DNA from 3 places in the Halomonas sp. N3-2A genome. Region 1 is predicted to be linked to each of the others. Evidence: predicted binding sites of a transcription regulator. Region 1 holds the regulator's gene; each other region holds the start of a gene.
What was found. The regulator sigma-54, encoded in region 1, starts transcription at its own class of promoters, with help from an activator protein. The targets are predictions, from matches to a motif close to TGGCACNNNNNTTGCTNT.
Positions count from the first base shown of each region.

Region 2: the regulator sigma-54 is predicted to act here: its motif matches at 2,133-2,150, upstream of peaA (quinohemoprotein amine dehydrogenase subunit alpha).
Region 3: the regulator sigma-54 is predicted to act here: its motif matches at 3,274-3,291, upstream of CEK60_RS18885 (amino acid ABC transporter substrate-binding protein).

Region 1 covers NZ_CP022286.1:593,039-598,268, reverse strand. The annotation lists gene lptC (LPS export ABC transporter periplasmic protein LptC) at 1-1, shown strand, start outside; gene lptA (lipopolysaccharide transport periplasmic protein LptA) at 10-513, shown strand; gene lptB (LPS export ABC transporter ATP-binding protein) at 580-1,305, shown strand; gene CEK60_RS02610 (RNA polymerase factor sigma-54) at 1,411-2,826, shown strand; gene hpf (ribosome hibernation-promoting factor, HPF/YfiA family) at 2,925-3,233, shown strand; gene ptsN (PTS IIA-like nitrogen regulatory protein PtsN) at 3,238-3,708, shown strand; gene rapZ (RNase adapter RapZ) at 3,784-4,698, shown strand; gene CEK60_RS02590 (HPr family phosphocarrier protein) at 4,744-5,013, shown strand; gene pmbA (metalloprotease PmbA) at 5,066-5,230, opposite strand, start outside.
Region 2 covers NZ_CP022286.1:4,241,590-4,246,819, forward strand. The annotation lists gene paaN (phenylacetic acid degradation protein PaaN) at 1-1,284, shown strand, start outside; gene paaY (phenylacetic acid degradation protein PaaY) at 1,296-1,895, shown strand; gene peaA (quinohemoprotein amine dehydrogenase subunit alpha) at 2,340-3,902, shown strand; gene peaB (quinohemoprotein amine dehydrogenase maturation protein) at 3,912-5,230, shown strand, end outside.
Region 3 covers NZ_CP022286.1:4,041,338-4,046,567, forward strand. The annotation lists gene CEK60_RS18875 (amino acid ABC transporter permease) at 1-886, opposite strand, end outside; gene CEK60_RS18880 (amino acid ABC transporter permease) at 908-2,098, opposite strand; gene CEK60_RS18885 (amino acid ABC transporter substrate-binding protein) at 2,190-3,215, opposite strand; gene CEK60_RS18890 (amino acid ABC transporter substrate-binding protein) at 3,483-4,493, opposite strand; gene speE (polyamine aminopropyltransferase) at 4,586-5,230, opposite strand, start outside.

The sequences.
Region 1 (5,230 bases):
GGAGTCGCGATGAACGCTCTTATTCGCACGGCACTCTTCGTCATTGCACTACCCATTTCAGCGGCAGCGCTACCGGTCATGGCACAAAGCCAAGCCCCCGTAGAAGTAGAGGCTGACCGTTTAGATCTCGATCAACGCGCAGGCACTGCTGTGTATTCAGGCAACGTCGATATTCGGCAGGGCAATATGCAACTGCGCGGAGATCGCGTTGAGATTCAGCGCAACGATGCTGGCGAGCTATCGCGCGCCGTTGCAACCGGTGGACGAGCCTATATACGCAACCAGCTCGAAGACCAAGCTAGCCCAATGGAAGGCTGGGCAAAGCGCATTATTTATCATGTTGCCGAGCGTCGGGTAGAGCTCATTGACCAAGCGGAACTGACCCAGCAAGCAGATCGCTTTGAAGGTGGACGCTTAGAGTATTTTATCGACCAAGGTGTGGTTCAGGCGCGTTCTGATGTTAGTGGTAGTGAACCACAACGTATCCGCATGACTCTTCAGCCGGAACAATAGGAGTGTCCAGTGGCGACAAATAACGCAGAGCCTGCACCTCAAACCACAGCCTCAGAATCAGCGCCGATAAAAACCCTTTATGCTCGCCACCTAGCCAAAAGCTATAAACGCCGCCGTGTCGTTAAAGATATTAACCTAGAGATATCTCAAGGCAGCGTGGTAGGGCTGCTAGGCCCCAATGGCGCTGGCAAAACGACATCGTTTTATATGATTGTCGGCTTGGTAAAGTCTGATGCGGGAAAGGTTGGCATTGACGAGCTTGATTTAACCCATGCCCCCATGCACGAACGTGCAATGGCAGGTATTGGCTACTTGCCTCAGGAAGCCTCTATTTTTCGCAAACTTTCTGTCGCCGACAACATCATGGCAATCTTGGAAACTCGTAAAGAACTCGATCGTAACGCCCGGGAGCAGCGCCTTGAGTCGCTACTGGAAGATTTCCACATCACGCACATTCGTGACAACTTCGGCATGAGTCTTTCGGGCGGAGAGCGTAGACGTGTTGAGATCGCACGCTCCCTCGCGACAGAGCCGGCCTTTATTCTGCTTGATGAGCCATTTGCCGGCGTTGACCCGATCTCAGTGGGTGATATTAAAACGATCATTCGAGCCCTCAAAAAACGCCATATCGGCGTGCTGATCACTGATCATAACGTCAGGGAAACACTAGATATTTGCGATATTGCCTACATTGTAGGTGACGGTCATATCATCGCCAGTGGCCCCCCTCAGGAAATTCTCAACAACCAGCGGGTAAGAGACGTTTATTTGGGGGCTGATTTCCGCCTGTAAACAGCCACCTGCAGAAAAAATAGTAGTGGTGGCATAGTTATTGCACTTGCACCAAGCCATAACTCGCACTAGGGTGGAGCTTTCTGATTAACGAGTGGTTCTCAGATGGTCATGAAAGCTTCTCTTCAATTGCGTATCGGTACACAGCTGACCATGACACCTCAGCTGCAGCAGGCCATCGCCCTGTTACAGCTATCAACGCTGGACCTCCGTCAAGAAATTCAGCAAGCACTTGATGCCAATCCAATGCTTGAGCAGGAAGATGAGTTCGGCGAACAGGCCGTTAGTGAACCCCAGGAAGCTGAATGGTCCGAAAGCATTCCTAATGAACTCTCTACTGACAGTGACTGGTCAGACACTTATCAAGACCTAGGCAGCCATGGCACCAGCAGCGAGGGGCCTGACTTTGAGCGTCAAGCCGCGGGTCAAAGTTTGCATGGCCACTTACTTTGGCAACTCGCCATGACAGATTTTTCACCACGCGACCATGCCATTGCTGAAAGCCTCATCGATGCACTGGATGCCAACGGCTACCTAACCCAGCCTCTCAATGACATTCGCGAAGGACTTAAAGCCCAAGGGCATGAAGGCCTTAGCCAGCGTGAAGTTGAAACAACCTTGCTGCGCCTTCAACAGTTTGAGCCCACCGGTGTATTTGCGCGCGACCTGCGGGAGTGCTTAATGCTGCAGCTCGCCTCACTACCCGAAGATACACCGCTGCTGATGCCTGCCAAGCGGCTAGTGCGTCAATTTCTTGAAGCGCTCGGTAAGGATGATGTGCGTTTGCTAAAGCGGCGGTTAAGCCTGGATGATGAGCAGCTTGATGACGTCATTCGCTTGATCCGCAGCCTTGATCCTCGCCCAGGAAGTGCCTTTGGCGACACAGATGACAGCTATGTAACGCCAGATTTAGTCGTCCGCCATGACCACGAAGGATGGCACCTGGAGCTAAACCCAGAGGCACTGCCGCGCTTGCGCATTCAACCTGACTACGCAAGCCTCATCAAACGGGCTGACAAGAGCCAAGATAACCAGTTTTTAAAAGAGCATCTCCAGGAAGCGCGCTGGCTCATCAAGAGCCTTTCAAGTCGAAATGATACGCTACTGCGGGTGGGCCGAGAAATCATAGCGCGCCAAATAGGCTTTCTGGAACACGGTGAAGAAGCCATGAAACCGCTGATTTTAGCCGACATCGCAGACGCCGTTGAAATGCATGAATCTACTATTTCCAGGGTCACCACCCAGAAATATATCCATACCCCGCGCGGTGTGTTCGAACTCAAATACTTCTTTTCCAGCCAAGTAAGTGGCCAGGACGGCGGCGACAGTCATTCCAGCACCGCCATCCGGGCTCGAATCAAAAAACTGGTGCAAGATGAACCGCCCGGCAAACCGCTCTCAGACAGCCGCCTCGTGGCGCTATTGGAAGAGGGTGGCATTAATGTAGCAAGGCGAACGGTGGCCAAATATCGCGAGTCGATGGGCATTCCCTCTTCAAGCGAGCGCCGCCGTTTACGCTAATAAAACAGTGCTAACGAGACAAAGTCTGTCTAGGGGCTTTGCAATAGCGCAAAAAGGGTTACAATCGAAGAACAGTCCGATGGATAAGGAGCACGTCAATGCAAGTAAATATCACTGGTCATCACGTAGATCTGACTGACGCCTTGCGTGACTATGTAAATGAGAAGCTGGAACGCGTTGAGCGCCATTATGACAACATCACCACCGTACAAGTAACCTTATCTGTTGAAAAGGAGCGTCAGCAAGCTGCCTGCACCCTGCATGCTGCAGGAGCCGATCTACACGCAGAAGCATTAGACAATGATATGTATGCTGCGATTGATGCACTAGCGGACAAAATTGACCGTCAACTCGTTAAACACAAGGAAAAAGCACAAGCTCGCGCCCAAGGCGCTGGCGTGCGTTAACTCAATGACGTTGGAAACCATACTTCCCCCGGAGCGCGTGCTGTATGACGTCCCCGGGGGCAGCAAAAAAAGGGTGCTGGAATTTTTCAGCACCTTTATTGCGCAAAACACGCCAAGCCTAGATAGCCAAGAAGTCTTCAGCCGCCTGATTGGTCGTGAGCGTTTGGGTAGCACTGGAATAGGCAACGGCGTTGCCATTCCTCACGCCCGTAGCCCTCACTGCAGCTCGCCTATCGCTGGTTTTTTAAAGTTAGCCGAGCCTGTAGATTTCGATGCTATTGATGGCGATCCCGTCGACCTTGTTTTCGTACTTTTAGTACCCGAAGAGGCGGACGACACGCACTTAGCCTTATTAGGGCAAGTGGCGTCTATCATGAACAGCGTTGACACACGTCAGCAGCTTCGTAGAGCGGCTAGCCAACGTGAGCTATTGGACCTTATAACAGCAAAAATTCGTGAACAGCCTGTTAGCTAAAGGGTCCACCGCTAGACACTGCCTACTAAGTCCAACGTTTACCTCCATTTTTATTGGCATGCCAAGAGAAACTCTATGCAATTGGTGATCATTAGCGGCCGTTCAGGGTCCGGTAAATCTATCGCCTTACAAGCGTTAGAAGATCTTGGCTATTGTGCCATCGATAACCTGCCCGCCATGCTACTCAGCTCCCTGGTGGATGAGCTTCGTGAGCAAGGGGCACGCCCCCAACTAGCGGTAAGTATCGATGCGCGCAATTTACCTGCTGCATTAAAGCAACTGCCAAAAATGCTTGAATCTTTGCGCCAGAAAAGCATTCACTTCCAGGTTATCTATCTAACCACCGATGCGCGAATTCTTCTTGAGCGATACTCAGCCACGCGTCGTCGCCACCCTCTTACGCGTGATAGTGACATGACGCTTGAAGAGGCCATCAATAAAGAAGAAGAAACCCTGCTCGACATCCGTGATCTGGCTGACCTGATGATCGACACATCGCGTCTGTCGGTTCATGACCTGCGCCGCCGGATAACGGATCAGGTTGCCCAACAGCGTGAAGATAGATTAACGCTGACACTAGAGTCATTTGGCTATAAACGGGGCGTCCCACTTGACGCAGATCTCGTCTTTGACGTGCGCTGCCTACCAAATCCGTACTGGGATCCTACACTGCGCCAATACACTGGCCGTGATGCCAATATCATCCACTTTCTGAAGGGATATCCTGTCGTAGAAGAAATGCGCAATGATATCCAGACATGGCTGGAAAAGTGGCTACCCGCTTACCAAAATAGCCAACGCAGTTATATGACGATTGCGATTGGCTGTACCGGCGGGCAGCACCGCTCTGTCTTCATGGTGGAACAACTGGCGCAAATGCTGGTAAAACAAGCGGGAGAGGTTCAACTCCGTCATCGTGAGCTAGGCCTGCAGTACACCCTCAGTGAGCAGCAGCCCTCCACATCCGCGCCTTCAACAGACGCGCAATAAGCAACGCCTTTTCTTCACGACCCCACTCGGCTAAAAGGAACCAGAGTGCCAGAAAGAACCTTAACACTCACTAATCAGCGCGGCCTTCATGCTCGCGCAGCGACAAAACTCGTCAAGTGTGGCCAACAATTTTCTGCCAACATTCACGTTTACAAACAACAACAAATGGCAGACGCGGCCAACATTATGTCGTTATTGATGCTGGCCGCCCCTTGTGGCACTGAACTTAGAGTTCATGCGGAAGGCGACGACGCCGAACAAGCGCTAGAGGCGATTGAAGCGCTGTTCGACGCACGTTTTGACGAAGAGCACTAACATCAGCAAAACAGCGTCAGCCAACGTGCTAACTGAGCTGTTAGCTCAGTTGTTAGTTACCAGCGACGGTCATTGCATCAATTAGCCAGCTACCCGTGTGAATACTGCCACGGGTATCGATGTCATCACCGACGGCGACCAAGCCAGCAAACATGCTATTCAAATTACTGGCAATAGTGAATTCTTCGATAGGGTGCTGTATTTCGCCATTTTCTAC
Region 2 (5,230 bases), 1.1 Mb from region 1:
CAGGCGGTGATGCATACCAGCGGCCAGGGGCCGTTGATGGCGTTTCAGGCGGGTGGGCCGCATGCCCAGGATCGCGGCCTTGAAGCTGTGGCCTATGCCTGGCAGGCCATGGCGCAGGTTCCTGCTACCGCACAGTGGGTTAAGCCCCAGGGCAAGCATGATCCCATTGTCATGGATAAGCGTTTTCACATCGTGCCACGCGGCATCTCGTTGGTGGTGGCCTGTTCTACTTTTCCCACCTGGAACACTTATCCCGGCTTGTTTGCCAGTCTGGCGACAGGCAACCCGGTCATTCTTAAACCGCATCCTGGCGCTATTCTGCCAGTGGCAATGACCGCACGGGTTGTTCAACAGGTACTGGAGGAAGCGGGCTTTGACCCTTGTCTGGTTAGCCTGATACCCGACACTGTCGATGCACCGCTGACGAAAACGCTGGCGCTTGATCCTGCGGTCAAGCTGATCGATTTCACCGGCTCCAATGCCTTTGGCGATTGGCTGATAGATAACGCCACTCAGGCTCAGGTGTTCGCTGAAAAAGCCGGTGTCAACACGGTCATTATCGACAGCGTGGAAAATCTCAAAGCGGTCACAGCGAACCTGGCTTTCTCGCTGAGCCTCTATTCCGGCCAGATGTGTACGACCCCTCAGGCCATTTATGTACCCAAAAACGGTATTGAAACAGCAGATGGCCCGTTAAGTTTTGACGATGTGGCGGCAGCGCTAGCCAAAGCTGTCCAAGAGTTTCTGAGCGACAACGACCGCGCCTGCACGGTGCTGGGTGCCCTCCAGTCGCGGGAGACGCAAGCACGCATTGAGGCGTGCCGAGACTTGGGCGAAATAGCGTTGGATAGCGAGTCGCGAGCGCACGCTAAGTTCCCTGACGCCCGCATTCACACGCCGCTTATCCTCAAGGTAGATGCAGCACAGAAGGCTACCTATAGCGAGGAACGCTTCGGCCCCATCAGCTTTGTTATCGCAACTGAGAACACCGCGCATAGCATTGAACTGGCGCGTCAGGTGATCCGGGAAAAAGGCGCGATAACCCTCGGTGGCTATACGACAGATGAGACCGTGGCCAACCAGTTAGAAGAGCTGGCGATGGAGGTGGCGACGCCGCTCTCGTTGAACCTGGATGGGGGGATATTCGTCAACCAGTCGGCTGCTTTCAGTGACTTTCACGCCACAGGCGGTAATCCGGCGGCCAATGCCTCGCTATGTAATCAAGCCTTTGTCGCCAACCGCTTTGTGGTGGTGCAAAGCCGTCGCCACGGCCAATCGAACTAACGGAGAACGTGATGCCTTACTATCGACTTGAAGGGGTGACGCCAGTGGTGCACCCAACCGCTTATGTCCACCCGACCGCAGTGCTCATCGGGGATGTGATTGTTGGCCCCAATTGTTACGTTGGCCCCGGCGCGGTGATGCGTGGTGACTTCGGCCGTCTGGTGCTGGAAGAAGGGTCGAACCTGCAGGATACCTGCGTCATGCACGGTTTTCCGGGCTGCGTCACTAAGGTCGAAAAGGATGGCCATATCGGCCACGGCGCGGTTTTGCATGGCTGCGTGATTGGGCGTGATGCCATGGTTGGTATGAACGCTGTAGTGATGGACGGTGCCCACATAGCGGAGCGCTCTATTGTTGCGGCGGCCGCGTTCGTCAAAGCGGGGTTTGAATGCGAGCCACAGTCATTGGTGATGGGGGCACCTGCCAAAGTTAAGCGGGCGCTGAGCGATGAAGAATTTGCTTGGAAGCAGCAGGGTACTCAAGAGTACCAGCGTTTAGTGACCCGTTGCCGTGACAGCTTGGAACCTTGTGAACCGCTGACAGAGCTCGATGCTGACCGCCCAACCTTACTGACCGGTGATACACAGCCTAAGCAGCAGAGCATAGCGTAGCAAGGCGATAATTATGGTATGGCTCGCTACCACCGCGTCCCCCCTGGCGAGCCATCCCCCACCCAACCACAGGTTGATAGCCTCAAGCGGTCTTTGTAGTCGCCCCATAATCCCATTCCTTCCTGAGCGCCAAGTCTCAAACCTGAGTCGTCCGAAAACCTCGGCTGCCGTCACGGTAAACGATGATCAAATTTGAAGAGACAAAGTGTTTCAAGTCCATACGTAACTGTTGCAAGTTGGGGCACTGATTGCTGTCGATTGATTGAAAATCTAAAAATACTCAGACAAGTAAATTGCTTCAACTATATGAATAAAAAGAAATTGTTGATAGTCGGCGCGGTCAATGCAAGTTGAACGGGACTGGCATACACCTTCGATGTTCGTCCGCGAAGAGAACCGCAGGTGAACATCACGACAATAATAATGCGTGGAGAACTCCCCGTGATGAGACATGTACTTCCTACAGGGCTCTGTAGCTTAGCCCTGCTGCTGCCTACGGGCACTGTCTTGGCCTCTGCCGGCAGCGAGGCTATCGACAGGCACTGTTCAGCCTGTCATCAGACCCAAAGTGGCCCCGAGAGCTGGAGCCGTATTAGTGCGCAGCGTAAGACCCCGGAAGGCTGGGACATGACGATCGCGCGCATGCAAACTATGCACGGCCTGGAGCTGCCCCAGGAGGCCCGCCGGGATATCGTCAAGTTCCTCGCCGATACCCGCGGTCTGGCGCCCGAAGAGAGCGCGTCCCAGCGTGAGCTGATTGAGCGACGCCTCAACCGTATTGAGTCCTTTGATCATCCCAGCTACCAGGAGATGTGTGCCCGCTGTCATACTGGCGGCCGCGCCCAACTGCAGCGCCGTCCCCAGGAAGAGTGGGAGAGACTGGTGCACTTCCATGTGGGCCAGTTCCAGACCATTGAGTACCAGTCCATGGCACGGGATCGTGACTGGTTCGATCTCGCCCTGAACGAGATCGCTCCCTGGCTGGCCGAGACTCAAAGTCTCGAAAATGAAGCCTGGGAGTCATGGCAGCAGGCCGAACAGACCTCTCCTGAGGGCGACTGGCAGCTCTGGGGGCACTGGCCCGGAGAAGGCGACTTTTATGCCGACGTGACTATTAACGCCGCTGAAGGCGAGGATGCCTACTCGCTTAGCTTGGACGGTGCTTTCACCAGTGGTCGTCCGCTCAGTGGCGAAGGCCAGGCCATCGTTTATACCGGCTACGAGTGGCGCGCCAACCTGAACCTCAACGGTCGTGATCTCAAGCAGGTGCTGGATCTCTCCGGCGCGCACCCCAGCGGGCGTATCTTCGACGACCATGACGAAGCGTTTGGGATGATGGTGGAGATGATTCCTCACGAAGCGGCCGAGCCTGCGGTGTTAGCCAGCCTGCCCGCCTCGCTCAAGGCCGGCGAGCGTAGCCGACTGGTGCTGCTGGGCCACGGTCTTGGGGAAGGAGAGATCAGTCTGGGGGAGGGCGTCACCGTGCGTAAGGTGATCGAACGTAGCGACATGCGCCTAGTGCTGGACGTTGAGACTAGCACCGATCTCACACCCGGCTGGCTGGCTATGCAGATCGGCGAGATCAGTGCTGAGAGGCTGCTGGCTGGCTATCGCACGGTAGATCGTTTGGAGGTAAGTCCAGCGCTGGGAGTTGCTCGCATCGGCAACGATAAGACTCCGCCAGTGAGTGGCGTCTTCACCGCCGCCGGCTATCTGGACGGGGCTGATGAGACCATCCCGCTGGGGCAGGTACCGGTACGTTGGAGCGTGTCCCCCTGGGACGAGATCGCCGAGCGCGACGAGGATGCTAGGTTTACGGGCATACTGGACGCCGCCACAGGGATCTTCTCACCTGCCGGGGCTGGGCCCAACCCGCTGCGTCAGTACAACGCCAACAGCGTGGGCAACCTACGGGTGACCGCCAGTGTGGTAGGACAGGAGGCGATACAGGACGAAGCCCAACTGATCGTTACCGTACAACGCTGGAACAACCCGCCGCTTCGCTAGGAGATCACCATGGGAATTTTACAAGCCATACCCGAGAACCTGCACCGGATGGAAGTAGAAGGCCAGCCGTTGTGGTTCCATATCCCCACCACCAGCCTGTTCGCCCCGGATGCCCTCAGCGAGGAGCTGCTGGCTCTGGCCGGAAGAGAAGAGGGGCTCGATAGCCGGGCGCTGCCGGGCCACCTGACACATCAGGTCAGTAGCGACGATATCCAGGAACGGCTGCTACAGCTCAAGGCGCTGAAGCTGATCACCGATGGTGTTGTCCAGGCTTATAATCCTAGCGTAAAGGTGGAGCAGTTCCCGCTCTCTACCGTGGTGCTCAACGTCAACACCGGTTGCAACCTTAGCTGCAGCTACTGCTACAAGGAAGACTTGGATAACCCCCGGGATGGCAAGAAGATGGAACTGGCCACCGCCCAGGCCTCTATCGAAATGATGCTGCGCGAAGCCCCGCAGCGGGATCGCTACAACATTGTCTTCTTTGGCGGCGAGCCGCTCAGCAACATGCCCTTGATCCGCCAGGTGGTGGACTGGGCCGAGGCGCGCATTCATGGGCTTGGTAAGGCAGTAGATTTCACGTTAACCACCAACGCCACGCTACTGAGCGAGGAAAAGATCGCTTTCTTCGACGCCCATCGCTTTGGGCTCACGGTGAGCATGGACGGCCCCAAGGCGGTCCACGACAAAAACCGCATTGCGGTCAACGGCCAGGGCACCTACGATCTGGTCGCCAAGCGCATTAAGCCGCTGCTGGCCAGCTATCGCTCACGACCGGTGGGAGCCAGGGTGACCCTGACTCGTGGCATCACCGACGTTATCGGTATTCACGACCACTTGGTTAACGAGCTGGGTTTCGCCGAAGCAGGCTTCGCTCCAGTCACCTCCGGTGATATGGCTGACTACAATCTTACCAGCGACGAGCTCAAACAGGTCTTCGACGGTATGGTCGAGCTTGGTGAGCGGGCCGTGGCAGCCGCCATTCAGGGGCGCGATATTGGCTTCGGCAACTTCAACCAACTGCTCACCGACCTTTGGGAAGGGCGCAGCAAGGCGGTGCCCTGTGGGGCCGGCTTAGGGCTGGTTTCGGTGGATCATGCGGGCGACGTGCACCTCTGTCACCGTTTCACGGGCTCCGAAATGCCCACCTTCGGCAGCGTCCAGGAGGGGCTCGATCACGCAGGCCTCAAGCAGTTTATCGAGGCCAGGAGTGATCGCACCGAGCGTGGCTGCAGTAATTGTCGGATCCGCAACCTTTGCTCCGGCGGTTGCTACCACGAGAGCTACGCCCGCTATGGCGACCCCATGACCCCCACCTACCACTATTG
Region 3 (5,230 bases), 1.3 Mb from region 1:
AGGTATTCACAATGCCGGGAATCATCATTTTCAGCGCCTGAGGAAGCACAATCAGCCCCATACGCTTCCAGTAGGTCATGCCAAGCGCAGCAGCAGCCTCTTCCTGGCCTTTTGGAATGGCTTGCAGGCCGCCACGAATCACCTCGGCCATGTAGGCGCTTTGGAATAGCGTTAGGCCGATCAGCGCCCGTACTAAACGGTCTACATTCATTTCAGAGGGTAGGAACAGCGGCAGCATTACCGAGGCCATGAATAGCACCGTAATCAGCGGTACCCCACGCCAGAACTCGATAAATACGACGCAGAAACTTTTCACGATGGGCATATTGGAGCGCCGCCCCAGCGCCAGCACAATGCCGATAGGCAGTGCGCCCACCATACCGACGGTGGCCAGCAGCAGGGTTAGCAGTAAGCCACCCCAGCGATGCGTAGGCACGCGAGGCATGTCAAAGTAGCCGCCGTGCAGCAGCACATAGGCAACGATGGGGAAACCGACGAGCGCGAATATCGCCACCCAACGTTTGAGGGGCAGGCGGGGAATAGCTAGCCAGGCTATCAGCGTAAAGAAACCAGCAAAGACGATGTTGGCTCGCCAGATTTCCTCACGGGGATACAAGCCGTAGATAAACTGGGTTAAGCGTGCATTGATGAATACCCAGCAAGCCCCTTCCCGAGAGCAGTCATCTCGTGTGGTGCCGATCCAATCAGCATTCAAAAACGCCCACTGAACGGTGGGAACGACAAGCAAATAGAGTATGTAAAGCCCGATTAGGGTAAAGATAGTATTGATCGGGCCGTTGAACAGATTGGCACGTAGCCAGGCAACCGCCCCGACAGAACTACTGGGGGCTGGCCGCTCTTTAATGATTGTTTGATTATGGATCATATCAATATCCTCACCGTCGGCCTAGCGTTCAACCAGTGCCACTCGGGCGTTGAACCAGTTCATAAACATGGACACCAGCAGGCTGATGGTTAGGTAGACCGCCATGGTCATTGCAATGACCTCAATGGCTTGGCCGGTCTGGTTCAGCGTGGTGCCTGCAAACACCGAGACAAGGTCGGGATAACCGATGGCGGTTGCCAGCGACGAGTTCTTAATCAAGTTCAAGTACTGGCTGGTTAGCGGCGGAATAATGACGCGCAGTGCCTGAGGGATAACCACCAGACGAAGTACCAGGTTACGTGGCAGGCTTAGTGCCTGTGCAGCTTCCGTTTGCCCGTGCGAAATTGCCTGAATGCCAGAGCGGACAATTTCAGCAATAAACGAGGCGGTATAAATCGACAGTGCCAGCCAAAGCGCGAGGAACTCAGGGATTACCGTAATACCGCCACGGAAATTAAAGCCGCGTAGTTCCGGCATTTCCCAGGTGACTGGCACGCCAGTGGCAACTAGCACTAACAGCGGTAAGCCAAAAATCAGTAAAAACGAGATCCAGTAAGCCGGTAGGCGTTTGCCAGTGGCTTCATGGCGACGCTTGTTCCATATCACCAGGGCAATACTGGCAACAATGGCGACAAGGAAGGTAAGAGGGATCAAGCCAAAGCCAGACTCAAACAGCGGCTGGGGTAAATACAATCCGCGTACGTTGAGAAAAATGGCTTCGCCAAATGCCAGGCTATCTCTGGCGCTTGGCATCGTGCGCAATACCGCAAAGTACCAGAAGAATATTTGCAGTAGCAGCGGAATATTGCGGAAGGTTTCGATATAGGCGGTGGCTAAGCGCGCTAGCAGCCAGTTAGGCGACAGGCGGGCGATGCCAACAATAAAGCCAATGATGGTCGCGGCCAATACCCCTAGGCCACCCACCAGCAACGTATTCAGTAAGCCAACCAGGAAGGTACGGCCATAAGTGCTTTGAGATGAGTAGTCGATCAGACTCTGCACAATCCCAAAACCTGCGGTGTTGCCCAAGAAACCAAACCCGGTGGTGATACCACGTGCGGATAAGTTGTCTTGGACATTACCGACAATGTAGAACAAAAAGGCTGCCACAGCGGCGACGAGGAGTAGCTGGAAAATAAGCGCACGTTTGGCGCGATCTCGCCAAAACGGCGGCTTGTGGCCAGCGGGACGAGTGTTAGGGCTTACGGACATGGAAGGCGTCTCCGCGATACGGACGGTCAATCAAATGGCCCGCCGATGCCCTTGGAAGGATGGGGCGGCGGGCCGGGGTCAAACGAGACGCTTAGCGAATCGGCGGTGCGTACTGGAAGCCACCTTGGTTCCAGAGGGCGTTAACACCACGTTCAATTTCAAGCGGAGAGCCCATACCGACGTTGCGCTCAAAGCTTTCGCCGTAGTTACCGACTTGGCTCAGGATGTTGTAGGCCCAATCGGCTTCTAAGCCCATACCTTCACCGTAGTTGCCATCTTGGCCAAGTAGGCGGGCAACATCAGGATTCTCAGAGTTGAGCATCTCTTCGGCATTTTCGCTGGTGACGCCATACTCTTCGCCGTTAATCATGGCGAATAACGACCACTTCACGATGTTAAACCATACATCGTCGCCTTGACGTACCACAGGGCCCAGAGGCTCCTTGGAAATAATGTCGGGTAGAATGACCGCGCTGTCCGGTTCATCTAGCTGAATACGCAGTGCCGCCAGCTGAGACGTATCCGAGGTTAATACATCACAGCGCCCAGACTGGAAGCCACCCACGGTTTGTTCAGAGGTATCAAATACAATGGGGTCGAACTGCATATCGTTGGCGCGGAAGTAGTCGGCTACGTTGAGTTCGGTCGTGGTACCAGACTGGATACAAATAGCGGCACCATCCAATTCGTCGGCACCACTCAGACCCAGATCGCGGTTAACTAGGAAGCCGATACCGTCGTAAAAGGTCACGCCAGTGAAGTTGAGGCCCAGCGTGGTGTCACGAGTGGTGGTCCAGGTGGTATTACGTGATAGTACGTCGACTTCGCCAGACTGCAGGGCCGTAAAGCGCTCTACGGCGTTCAGGGAAATGTAGTTCACCGCATCGGCATCACCGAGAACGGCAGCTGCAACGGCACGGCATACGTCAACGTCGAGTCCTTGCCAGTTACCTTCATCGTCCGGGGCGGAAAAGCCTGGCAGGCCGTCGCTGACGCCGCACTGTACGGCGCCGCGTTCCATCGTGTCTTCTAACGTATCAGCTTGAGCAGTGGCGACACCGGCCAACGTGATAGCACCCGCGGAGGCCAGCAGTACCAAGTGTTTTTTATTTATCATGGTCGTTCCCCTTACTCGATTTAATGTCGTTATGCATGCAGATGCATGACACTAGAAGCTAGCAAGGAAGGTGCCAGAAAGGATATGTCGTCAAATTCAGCGCTTTTCAACGCAAAATGCCTGCTGTATACGAAAGTATTGGTGCAAAAAGAAACATTAGCGACTAGTGATTGCTCTATTTTGATGCATAGTCGCTAATGTGGCTGTTAGCTTAAAAAATAGTGTCGCTCAGTGTGATGGATTAACGGGCTTGAAGGATGAATAGGATTAACGAATAGGGGGTGCGTACTGAATGCCACCATCTTTCCATAAGGCGTTTAAGCCTCTGGCAATCTTGAAGTCAGAGTCGGCACCAACGTTTCTATCAAAGATATCGGCGTAGTTACCCACCTGCTTGATGATTTGGTACGCCCAGTCAGAATTGATCCCCATTGGCTCGCCAAAGTCACCATCTTGACCAAGCAGGCGCATGACATCAGGATTCTCCGAATTAAGCTGTTCATCTACGTTAGCTTGTGTAATGCCCAGCTCTTCCGCATTTAGCATGGCAAACAGCGACCACTTCACAAGATTGAACCACTGGTCATCATTTTGACGAACGGCTGGGCCCAGCGGTTCTTTCGAGATAATTTCAGGGAGCACGACCGCCATGTCGGGATCAGCAAGCTGCATCCGCTGGGCATACAGTTGGGAAGCGTCGGAGCTTAAAACGTCGCAACGGCCCGCTTCAAAGCCGGCAATAGACTGCTCAGGCGCATCAAAAACGACAGCATCATAAGTCATGCCGTTGATGCGGAAGTAATCAGAAAGATTGAGTTCGCTGGTGGTGCCGGACTGGGTACAAACTGCCGCGCCATCAAGCTCTTTGGCGCTTTGCACGCCTAGATCGCTGGCCACCATAAAGGCCTGGCCATCGTAGTAACTTACGCCGGTAAAGTTCATCCCCATCGTTGTGTCACGGCTTGAGGTCCAGGTCGTGGTGCGTGATAGGACATCGACTTCGCCAGACTGCAGCGCGGTGAAACGTTCTACCGAGTCGAGTGGCACGAAATCTACTTTTGTCGCGTCACCAAGCGCCGCAGCGGCTATGGCACGGCATACATCGGTATCCAGGCCCCGGTATTGGTCGTTGTCATCTAATGACGAAAAGCCTGGCTGAGCAGCGTTAACGCCACAACGTACGCTATCGCGCTCCTGAACGGTTTCCAGCGTGCTGGCCATGGCCATCGCAGGTACTAAAACACCAATTCCAACTCCCAACCAACGAACGGTTTTCATTTGTTATTCCTTAACGTGAAAGGGCAAGTAAACGTAAGCACATAAAAAAAGCCGAGCAATGCTCGGCTTTTTGGCTATTCGCAGACGCTAAGTTATGCGAAGGCTTTACGCATAAAAGGCGGCAGCGATAGTGCACCACGGTGAGCATCACCAGTGTAGTACTGTAGCGGCATTTTATGCTCAGCGGCAGCCTGTTCGCGGAAGCTTTCAACGCTGGTCGCTTTACCGGCCAACGTGACGCTCCACCAGCCAGAAGGGTAAACCGGCTGTGGGAAGGGTAGTGTGGCCACGCTATCAAAGCCCGCTTCACGCATATCGTTACGCAGTTCGCGAATAATAGAGCCGCTGTGGTAAAGCGGTGATTCGCTTTGCTGCACCATCACGCCGCCATTTTTTAGAATACGGTGGCAGCGCTTCAGGAAGTCGGTTTTAAACAGCCCTTCGGCGGGGCCGACCGGGTCGGTAGAGTCGATAATCAGCACGTCGATGCTCTCGTCGGCAGCGTCGTCTACCCACTTCACACCGTCTGCAAACAGCAGCTCGGCACGCGGGTCGCCATTGGCTTCTACCAGCGCTGGGAAGAAACGCTCGGCGGCCTTGGTCACTTCTTCATCGATGTCGATTTGCGTCACTTTTTCAACGCCCGGATGACGCAGCACTTCCTTCAGCGTGCCGCAGTCGCCGCCGCCAATGATCACCACCCGTTTGGGGTCTTGATGGGTGAACAGCGCCGGGTG